3 regions of the Streptomyces sp. NPDC040545 genome follow, and region 3 is predicted to be linked to each of the others. Evidence: riboswitches for the same ligand, from Rfam matches in the RefSeq annotation. Region 3 holds a riboswitch; each other region holds the start of a gene.
The links. A riboswitch is a leader RNA that binds a small molecule or an ion and turns the genes downstream of it on or off. The one in region 3 is predicted to bind cobalamin.
Positions count from the first base shown of each region.

Region 1: another riboswitch for cobalamin. It lies ahead of metE (5-methyltetrahydropteroyltriglutamate--homocysteine S-methyltransferase); the one in region 3 lies ahead of ACZ573_RS22195 (cobalamin biosynthesis protein).
Region 2: another riboswitch for cobalamin. It lies ahead of ACZ573_RS09380 (CoA-acylating methylmalonate-semialdehyde dehydrogenase); the one in region 3 lies ahead of ACZ573_RS22195 (cobalamin biosynthesis protein).

Region 1 covers NZ_JBVIWA010000021.1:139,950-143,052, forward strand. The annotation lists gene ACZ573_RS31585 (FAD-dependent oxidoreductase) at 1-265, shown strand, start outside; gene ACZ573_RS31590 (hypothetical protein) at 387-929, opposite strand; cobalamin riboswitch at 1,158-1,386, shown strand; gene metE (5-methyltetrahydropteroyltriglutamate--homocysteine S-methyltransferase) at 1,567-3,103, shown strand, end outside.
Region 2 covers NZ_JBVIWA010000003.1:287,458-290,560, forward strand. The annotation lists gene ACZ573_RS09375 (short-chain fatty acyl-CoA regulator family protein) at 240-1,655, shown strand; cobalamin riboswitch at 1,770-1,940, shown strand; gene ACZ573_RS09380 (CoA-acylating methylmalonate-semialdehyde dehydrogenase) at 2,145-3,103, shown strand, end outside.
Region 3 covers NZ_JBVIWA010000011.1:209,450-212,552, forward strand. The annotation lists gene ACZ573_RS22190 (cobyric acid synthase) at 1-1,177, opposite strand, end outside; gene ACZ573_RS22195 (cobalamin biosynthesis protein) at 1,174-2,136, opposite strand; cobalamin riboswitch at 2,173-2,327, opposite strand; gene ACZ573_RS22200 (hypothetical protein) at 2,462-2,683, opposite strand; gene ACZ573_RS22205 (inorganic phosphate transporter) at 2,715-3,103, opposite strand, start outside.

The sequences.
Region 1 (3,103 bases), on a different contig from region 3:
CGAGGGCACGCCGTGGCGTGCCGCGGGGCGGTCCGTCGCCGAACAGCTGGGACTGCCCCTGGACGTGTACGCGATCGGTACCGGCCCGGAGGCCGACCTGATCCCGGCGAACGGCGGCGACTGGACCGAGGTGCACGGCACGACCGAGCAGGGTGCGATCCTCGTCCGCCCGGACGGTTTCGTGGCCTGGCGCTCGGCGCAGGCGGTGGCGGATCCGGCAGCGGTCCTCCACGAGGTCCTGACCACGCTGCTGGACCGGTCCTGATCCGACCGTTCCAGTTCCCGTTCCCGTTCCCGTTCCCGGAGGGACGAGGGCGCCGTCCGGCGGAGTGACCCGCGGGACGGCGCCTTTCACCTGGCGGCGAGGCGGCCGGAGCCGGACCGGGTCATCGCGGCGTCTTCGAGCCGAGGCCCCCGGGTGTCCTCGGAACCCAGTCGGGGACCGCCGAGGCCTGCTTCGGATCCGGCTCCCGCATGGTCACGCGCCAGCCGTCCTCTCCGGCCCTTCCGGTGAGACGCACGAGGAACGACTTGGTCTGGCCCGTGTCGTGGAAGTACACGACGACGAGCTGCCGCACGGACCCCTCGTCGTAGAACTCCGCGGTCACCTTCCCCTGGGCGCCCTCGTGGAAGGCCCGGATCCAGTTCCGGGCGGTCCGCTCGACGTCCCCCTTCGCGTCATCGGGCTCGGCGGCGAGCGACTCCACCTCCCCGGCCTTGCCGTCGGCGAGCCGCCAGACCAGCTTCTGGGTGATCTCGAGGGACTCGGAGGTGGGGTACCCGACCACGCCCAGCGGTTCGTGGCCCGCGTAGTCGGTCGCGTACCGCAGCTCCTCCTCGTCGGCGGCACAGGCGGTGAGGCCGCCGCAGGCCAGCACGGACACCAGGGCGGCGCGTACGACGAGGGCAGCCCTCGGGCGGGCGCTCATCGGGGAACCCATACTTCCTCGGTCTTCCGGTGGTCATCGAGTGATCTCGTTGCAGAGAGCTGCAACGTACTGCGCCGACCGGGCAGTTCGATCCGGTAAACGGACATGAGGGACACAACTCGCGCCTCAGTGACGCAATTCACTCAATGGCTGGATTTTGACCCCGTGGGTCTCACACCCCGCCATCCGGATGCCGGACAACTCCGCGCGCCGGCGGGGAACGCCGTCTACTCTGGCCGGGCAGCTGGTTCGCCCCGTCCGCCAGGCGGGATGCGTCGTAAGAGGGAACCCGGTGGGAATCCGGGACTGCCCCGCAGCGGTGAGCGGGAACGACCGCCGTCATACGCACTGGGCCCGGACGGGTCTGGGAAGCGACGGCCAGTAGGAGTCTCGTACGGCATCCGTACGACGAGACGTGCCCGCGAGTCCGAAGACCTGCCCGTTGCCCGTACGCGACCGATCGCGCACGGAAATCCCGGTGACCTCGTGGGCGGGTCGGCGACACATCAGGCGGACGACCGCGGACGCGTGCAGCTGCACGCACCCGTACCCGGTCGGGATCCGCCCGGTTCGTCATCCCTTCGCGCCCTCGGCCCCTCACCGGGTCCACAGGAGAACGCTCGCGAAGGAGAGTTCCGTGACCCGCACGACCCCCGCCGCAGGACGGCCCACCGTGGCCACCGTGTACGGCTACCCCCGACAGGGCCAGAACCGTGAACTGAAGAAGTCCGTCGAGGGCTACTGGAAGGGCCGCGTCACCGCCGACGCCCTCCGGGAGACCGCCCGCGACCTGCGCCGCACCAACTGGCAGCAGCTCGCCGACGCCGGCATCACCGAGGTGCCGACCGGTGACTTCTCGTACTACGACCACGTGCTCGACACCAGCGTGATGGTCGGCGCCGTCCCCGAGCGGCACCGCGCCGCCGTCGCGGCCGACCCGCTCGACGGGTACTTCGCGATGGCACGCGGTACCCAGGAGGTGGCACCGCTGGAGATGACCAAGTGGTTCGACACCAACTACCACTACCTGGTGCCCGAACTCGGCCCCGACACCGTCTTCACCGCCGACTCCACCCAGCAGGTCGCCCAGCTGGAGGAAGCGCTCGGGCTGGGCCACACCCCCCGCCCGGTCCTGGTCGGCCCCGTCACCTACCTGCTGCTGGCCAAGCCCGCCCCCGCAGTCGCCGCCGGCTTCGACCCGCTGGCCCTGCTCGACCGGCTCCTGCCCGTCTACGCCCAGGTCCTGGCCGACCTGCGCGCCGCCGGAGCCGAGTGGGTGCAACTGGACGAGCCCGCCCTGGTGCAGGACCGCACCCCGGCCGAACTGAACGCCACCGCCCGCGCGTACCGGGAGCTCGGCGGCCTGACCGACCGGCCCAGGCTGCTCGTCGCCTCCTACTTCGACCGGCTCGGCGAAGCCCTGCCCGTCCTGGCCAAGGCACCCGTCGAAGGTCTCGCCCTGGACTTCACCGAGGCCGCGGCCGCGAACCTCGACGACCTCGCCGCCGTCGGAGGCCTGCCCGGCAAGCGCCTCGTCGCCGGTGTCGTGGGCGGCCGTAACATCTGGATCAACGACTACGAGAAGTCCCTCGCCACCCTGGGAACCCTCCTCGGGCTCGCCGGCCGGGTGGACGTGGCCACCTCCTGCTCCCTGCTCCACGTGCCGCTGGACGCCACCGCCGAACGGGACATCGACCCGCAGGTCCGCCGCTGGCTCGCCTTCGCCCGCCAGAAGACCGCGGAGGTCGCCACCCTGGCCCGGGGCCTGGCCCGCGGCACGGACGCCATCGCCGCCGAACTCGCCTCCAACCGGGCCGACCTGGCCTCCCGCGCCGGCTCGGCCCTCACCCACGATCCGGCGGTTCGGGCCCGCACCGCCGCCGTCACCGACGCCGACGGGCGGCGCGCCCGGTCGTACGCGGAGCGGACCGCCGCCCAGCGGGCGCACCTGGGTCTCCCGCTGCTCCCGACGACCACGATCGGATCGTTCCCGCAGACCACCGAACTGCGCACGGCCCGCGCCGACCTGCGGGCCGGGCGCATCGGCACCGCCGGCTACGAGGACCGCATCCGGGCCGAGATCCGGGAGGTCCTGGCCTTCCAGGAGAAGGCCGGCATCGACGTCCTGGTGCACGGCGAGCCCGAACGCAACGACATGGTCCAGTACTTCGCCG
Region 2 (3,103 bases), on a different contig from region 3:
GAACTTCCTGGATGGCCGAAATCAGGGCGTGAGTCGGGCCAGTCGGTTCTTCCTGACCGCCGTGTCCGGCGGGCCGCTGCACCGACTCTGACATTGACACCGAGTGCCATCAAGGAGGTACATCTGCCAAGGTCTGCGAATCTTCAGCAGCGAAATTGCCAAGGTTGCGAAGGGTTCGGGTCGTGAAGATCCCCGTATTCTGGCGTCGCGTGTCGAGCCCGGAACGGCGAGGGAGTGCGGTGAGCAAGACGTACGCGGGAGCGCGGCTGCGACGGCTGCGCGAGGAGCGCCGGATGACCCAGGCCGACCTGGCCCGGGTGCTCGCCATCTCCCCCAGCTACCTCAACCAGATGGAGCACGACTCCCGGCCGCTCACCGTTCCGGTCCTGCTGCGGCTCACCGAGGCCTTCGGGGTGGATCCGGGGTTCTTCTCCGAGCGCGACACCAGCCGGCTGGTCGCCGACCTGCGCGAGGCGCTCGCGAACGAGGTGGCGCAGGCCCGGGTCTCCCCCTCCGACCTGGCCGAACTGGCCACCCGCATGCCCGCGGTGGCCTCGGTCCTGCTGGACCTGGGCCGGCGCAGCCAGCTCCTGGCCGAGCGGCTCGCCGACGCCGCCGACGGCCGGGACGCGGCCACGGACAGCCCGCGCTCGCCCCACGAGGAGATCCGCGAGTTCTTCTACCGGCGGCAGAACTACCTCCACGACACCGATCTCGCCGCCGAAGGCCTCGCCGCCGAGATCGGCATCCGCCCGGGGGACGTCATCCGCGCGCTGACCCGGCGGCTCTCCGGCCGGCACGGGATCCGGACGGCCACGGACTCCGACCGGCTGCACCACTACGACCCCACCGCCCGCGTGCTGCACCTGTCGAACCGGCTCCGGCCGGGGCAGCAGGCGTTCCGGATGGCCACGCAGCTGGCGCTGATCGAGTACGGGGACGAGCTGGACCGGCTGGCCGCCGAGGACTTCCCGCCCGGCTCCCCCGTCCACGCCCTCGCGCGCATCGGCATCGCCAACCACTTCGCGGGCGCGCTCATCCTCCCGTACCGCGCCTTCCACACGGCCGCCGAGGAGTTCCGCTACGACATCGAGCGGCTCACCGACCACTTCGGGATCGGCTACGAGACGGTCTGCCACCGGCTGAGCACCCTGCAGCGGCCCAGGCTGCGCGGGGTTCCCTTCTCCTTCGTCCGGGTGGACCGGGCCGGCAACATGTCCAAGCGGCAGTCGGCGACGGGATTCCACTTCTCCCGCGCGGGCGGCACCTGCCCGCTGTGGAACGTGTACGAGGCCTTCGCCGCGCCCGGCCGCATCCACGTCCAGGTGGCCGCCATGCCCGACGGGCAGCGGTACCTGTGGACCGCCCGGGCCGTCACCCGCCACCGCGGCGGCTGGGGCGAGCCCGGCAAGACCTTCGCGATCGGGCTCGGCTGCGAGATCCGGCACGCCTCGCGGCTCGTGTACGCCGACGGGCTCGACCTCGACAACACGGCGGCCGCCACCCCCATCGGCATGGGCTGCCGCCTCTGCGAACGCCTGGACTGCCCGCAGCGGGCCGTGCCGCCGCTCGGGCGGGCGCTGGCCGTGGACGAGAACAGCAGCACCTTCATCCCGTATCCGGTGACCAGGAACCCGGCCCCGGCACGGGACTGAGCGGGCGTCAGACTTCCGGCGGCAGACGGCTGCCGTCAGGCGGCGGGCGGCGCGGCCGGATGGCGAAGGCGCGCGGCGGCGGCTCTGGACTTACTAGGACGTCCAACTATATGTTCGTGGCACAAGGTCCGCGGTGCAGGGAAGCCGGTGAGAAACCGGCACGGTCCCGCCACTGTGACCGGGGAGTGTGCTGCCATCCACACGCCACTGACGAGGTCTGTCGGGAAGGCGGGCGGCACGCGGGGATCCGGGAGTCAGGATACCGGCCGCGGATGTTCCGTGTTGTCCACGAGGATGGAGCAGACACGCATGGCACCGGTTTGTACCCACGACCCTGGTGATCCGGCGGAGCGCACGCACACGTTCGCGCGCTCGTAGGTCGTCTCTGTCGACCAGTCCCACGACCCTCCCCAGCGGCGCACCCGATCGGGTGCCGTCCGCCGGTCGGCCGTGCCATCCCCGGATCCCACCTGACGAGAGCAGGCACCCATGGTCCGTGAACTCACCCATTTCATCGGCGGCAAGCACACCACCGGATCCTCCGGTCTCTTCACCGACGTGTACGACCCCAACACCGGCACCGTCCAGGCCCGGGTCCCGCTCGCGGGGCGGGCCGACACGGAGGCCGCCATCGCGAACGCCGAGGAGGCGCAGGCCGACTGGGGGCAGTGGAACCCGCAGCGCCGCTCGCGCGTACTGCTGCGCTTCCTCCAGCTGGTCGAGGGCGAACGGGACTCCCTCGCCCGGCTGTTGTCCTCCGAGCACGGCAAGACCGTCGCCGACGCCCACGGCGACCTGCAACGCGGCCTGGAGGTGGTCGAGTTCGCCACCGGTGTCCCGCACCTGCTCAAGGGCGAGTTCACCGACAACGCGGGCACCGGGATCGACGTGCATTCCCTGCGCTCACCGCTGGGCGTGGTCGCCGGGATCACCCCTTTCAACTTCCCCGCGATGATCCCCCTGTGGCAGGCCGCACCCGCCCTGGCCTGCGGCAACTCCTTCATCCTCAAGCCCTCCGAGCGCGACCCCTCCGTACCGCTGCGCCTCGCCGAGCTGTTCCTGGAGGCCGGTCTGCCGCCCGGCGTGCTCAACGTGGTCAACGGCGGCAAGGAGGCCGTTGACACCCTCCTCGAAGACCCGCGCGTGCAGGCCCTCGGCTTCGTCGGCTCCACCCCGGTCGCCGCGCACATCTACGCCACCGCCGCGGCCCACGGCAAGCGCGCCCAGTGCTTCGGCGGCGCCAAGAACCACATGATCGTGATGCCCGACGCCGACCTCGACCAGGCCGTGGAGGCCCTCATCGGCGCCGGCTACGGCTCCGCGGGCGAGCGCTGCATGGCCATTGCCGTCGCCGTACCCGTCGGCGAGGAGACCGCGAACGCCCTCGTGGCCAAGCTGACGGAACGCATCGCCACCCTGCGCGTGGGCCGCTCCGACGACCCCGAGGC
Region 3 (3,103 bases):
CGAAGCGGACGCGTACGGGGAGCAGGCCGAGGCCGTCGACCTCGCCCGCCTTCGATTCGACCTCGTCCGAGATCCGCTCGCCCAGCACCTGGAACCCGCCGCAGATGCCCAGGACCGGCCGCCCCTCGGCGGCGCGCCGCAGCAGGGCGTCCGCCAGCCCGCGTTCGCGCAGCCACTGAAGGGCCTTCACCGTGCCCCGGGTGCCGGGTACGACGACCAGGTCCGCGTCGGCCAGTTCCTCGGCCCGGTCCACGAACCGCACCACGACCCCCGGCTCCGCCGCGAGCGCGTCGACGTCCGTGAAGTTCGACATCAGCGGCACCGCGCACACGGCGACCCGCAGTACGTCCTCGCCCACCGGCGGAGCGACCACGGACTCGCGTACCGCCCCGCGCAGGGAGACCCGCAGGCCGTCCTCCTCGTCGATGCCGAGGCCGTGCTGGAACGGCAGCACCCCGTACGTGGCACGGCCCGTCAGGCCGCGGAGCATCTCCATGCCCGGCTCCAGCAGGGACACGTCGCCGCGGAACTTGTTGACCATGTATCCCGCGATCAGGGACTGGTCCTCGGGGGAGAGCAGCGCCGTCGTCCCGAAGAAGGACGCGAAGACGCCGCCGCGGTCGATGTCCCCGACCACGACCACCGGGAACCGCGCGGCCCGCGCGATCCCCATGTTCACGATGTCGGTCCGGCGCAGGTTGATCTCGGCCGGACTCCCCGCCCCCTCGCAGATCACGGCGTCATACGTGCCCCGCAGCTGCTCCAGGCAGTCCGTGACGATGCCGAGCAGCTGCTCCTGGCGACCGCCGTGCAGCGCCTTTCCGGCGGCCGACCCCCCAGCCCCCCCGAAGAACCCGCGGGCGCTCATCTCGCCCACCGGCTTGCCCAGCAGCACCACCTGGCTGCTGCGGTCACTACCGGGCTTGAGCAGCACCGGGTTCATCAGCGCGGTCGGCTCCACGCGGGCCGCCTGGGCCTGCATGGCCTGGGCGCGCCCGATCTCGGCGCCCTCCAGCGTCACGAAGGAGTTCAGCGACATGTTCTGCGCCTTGAACGGCGCGACCTTCACACCCTGCCGGGCCAGCCAGCGGCAGATGCCCGCCGTGACCACGCTCTTGCCCGCGTCCGACGTGGTGCCCGCGACCAGCAGACCCCCGCCGCGCTTCGCGCCGCTCATCCGCGCCGTCCTCTCCGTGCCGTACGGGAGACCAGCAGCCGGGCGGCCACGCAGGCGCCCAGGGCCAGCCAGGTCACCTGCCGCGACAGCCGTACCGCCCGCTCGATGTCCGCGACCTCCACCGGCCGCCCCGCCCCGCCGTTCAGGACGGCCCGGTGCTCGACCCGGCCGCCGTACGCGAGGGTTCCGCCCAGTCTGACGCCCAGCGCCCCGGCGAAGGAGGCCTCGACGGGTCCGGCGTTCGGGCTCGGGTGCGCGGCGGCGTCCGCGCGCCAGGCCCGTACGGCGCCCCGCCGGTCGGGGCCGGCCAGCACGGCGGCGACCGCCGTCAGCCGGGCCCCCGGCCAGCCGGCCAGGTCGTCGAGCCGGGCGGAGGCCCAGCCGTAGCGCAGGTAGCGGGGGGACTTGTGGCCGACCATCGCGTCCAGGGTGTTCACGGCTCGGAAGGCCAGCAGCCCGGGGACTCCGGCGACGGCGCCCCACACGAGGGCACCGACCACCGCGTCGGAGGTGTTCTCGGCGACGGATTCCACGACGGCGCGGGCCATCTGCTGCCCGTCCAGGGCCTGCGGGTCGCGTCCGCACAGGTGGGGCAGCCGCTCCCGGGCCACCTCGACGTCCCCGGCGGCGAGCGCGCCGCCGATGGCGCGGGCCTCACGGCCCAGGGAGGTGCCGCCCACGACGGCCCAGGTGGCGGCGGCCGTCAGGGCGATACGGACGGCTGCGGGCCGGGAGCGCACGGCTCGGGCGCCCAGCGCTCCGACGGCGGCCGCGCCCCCGGCGCACACCAGGGTGTGCAGGAGGCCCCGGGCGCGGTCGTCGCGCCACAGGGAGCGTTCGACGGCGGCGGCGGCCCGTCCGAAGGCGGCCACGGGGTGCCCTCGGCGCGGATCCCCGAGGATCCGGTCGCCGATCAGGCCCGCCGTGGCGCCGTACGCGAAGACGCGATCGGCACGCATGGTGACAGGTATGTCCTCACTCAGGGTCCGCGCCCTGGTTCGACGTGTCCGGCGGCGAGAGTTCCTGGCTCCCGGGACGCACGCGCGGCGTGCGGTTCCGGTGACAGTGGCGGGACCGCGCCGGATTCGCACCGGACTTCCTCTCCATGCCGCCGTATTGGCTCCGGCAGTCCACCACGCACGCCGAAGGCCCGTCAACTCGCCGTTGACCTGCGGCGCGGCCGGGGCGCGGCAGGAGCGCGGGAGGGGGCGCGGGATGCGAAAAGCTCCCTCCGGGACAAACCCGGAGGGAGCCTTCACGCCCGGTCGGCCGCGGGACGGCGGATCAGGCGACGATCAGGTAGATCCCGTAGCCCACGGCCGCGGCGATGACCGCGAAGCAGGCGTACGCGCCGCTGCGGGCGAGGGTGGCGGTGCCGCCCTGCTCGGTGGCGGTCTCGTGCTTGGACAGGCCCACCAGGCCCAGGGTGAAGAGGGCCACGAGGGCGACGGTCGCGAAGAGGCTGACCCCGAAGACGGAGCCGAGCGCTTCCCAGTCGATCTTCATACTGCGGTTTCCTCTTGTGTCTCTGTCTCGGTCAGACCGCGGCGGCCGGAGCCGCCGGGGTCTGCGTCGCGGCCGGGATGGTGGCCTTGAGGGCTTCGTCCGTCACCTCGGCGGTCGTCGCCGCGGCGGTGGTACCGGCGGCGGCGACGGTCGGCGGGACGGTGACCGCGGCGATCGCTGTGGTGACGACGCCCGGCTCCTCGGCGCGGGCCGGCTCCACCTCGTTGACGTTGTTGTGGTCGACGACCTGGCGGCGCGAGATGAACCAGATGGCCAGGCAGGAGCCGATCAGGAAGAGCGTGACCGCGGCGATGCCGACGTCACCGATGCGCATGACCAGCTCGGCACCGGCCGAGACCAGCGCGGCGGCCGGCAGGGTCAGGCCCCAGGCGATGAACATGCGGGTCGCGGTGGACCAGC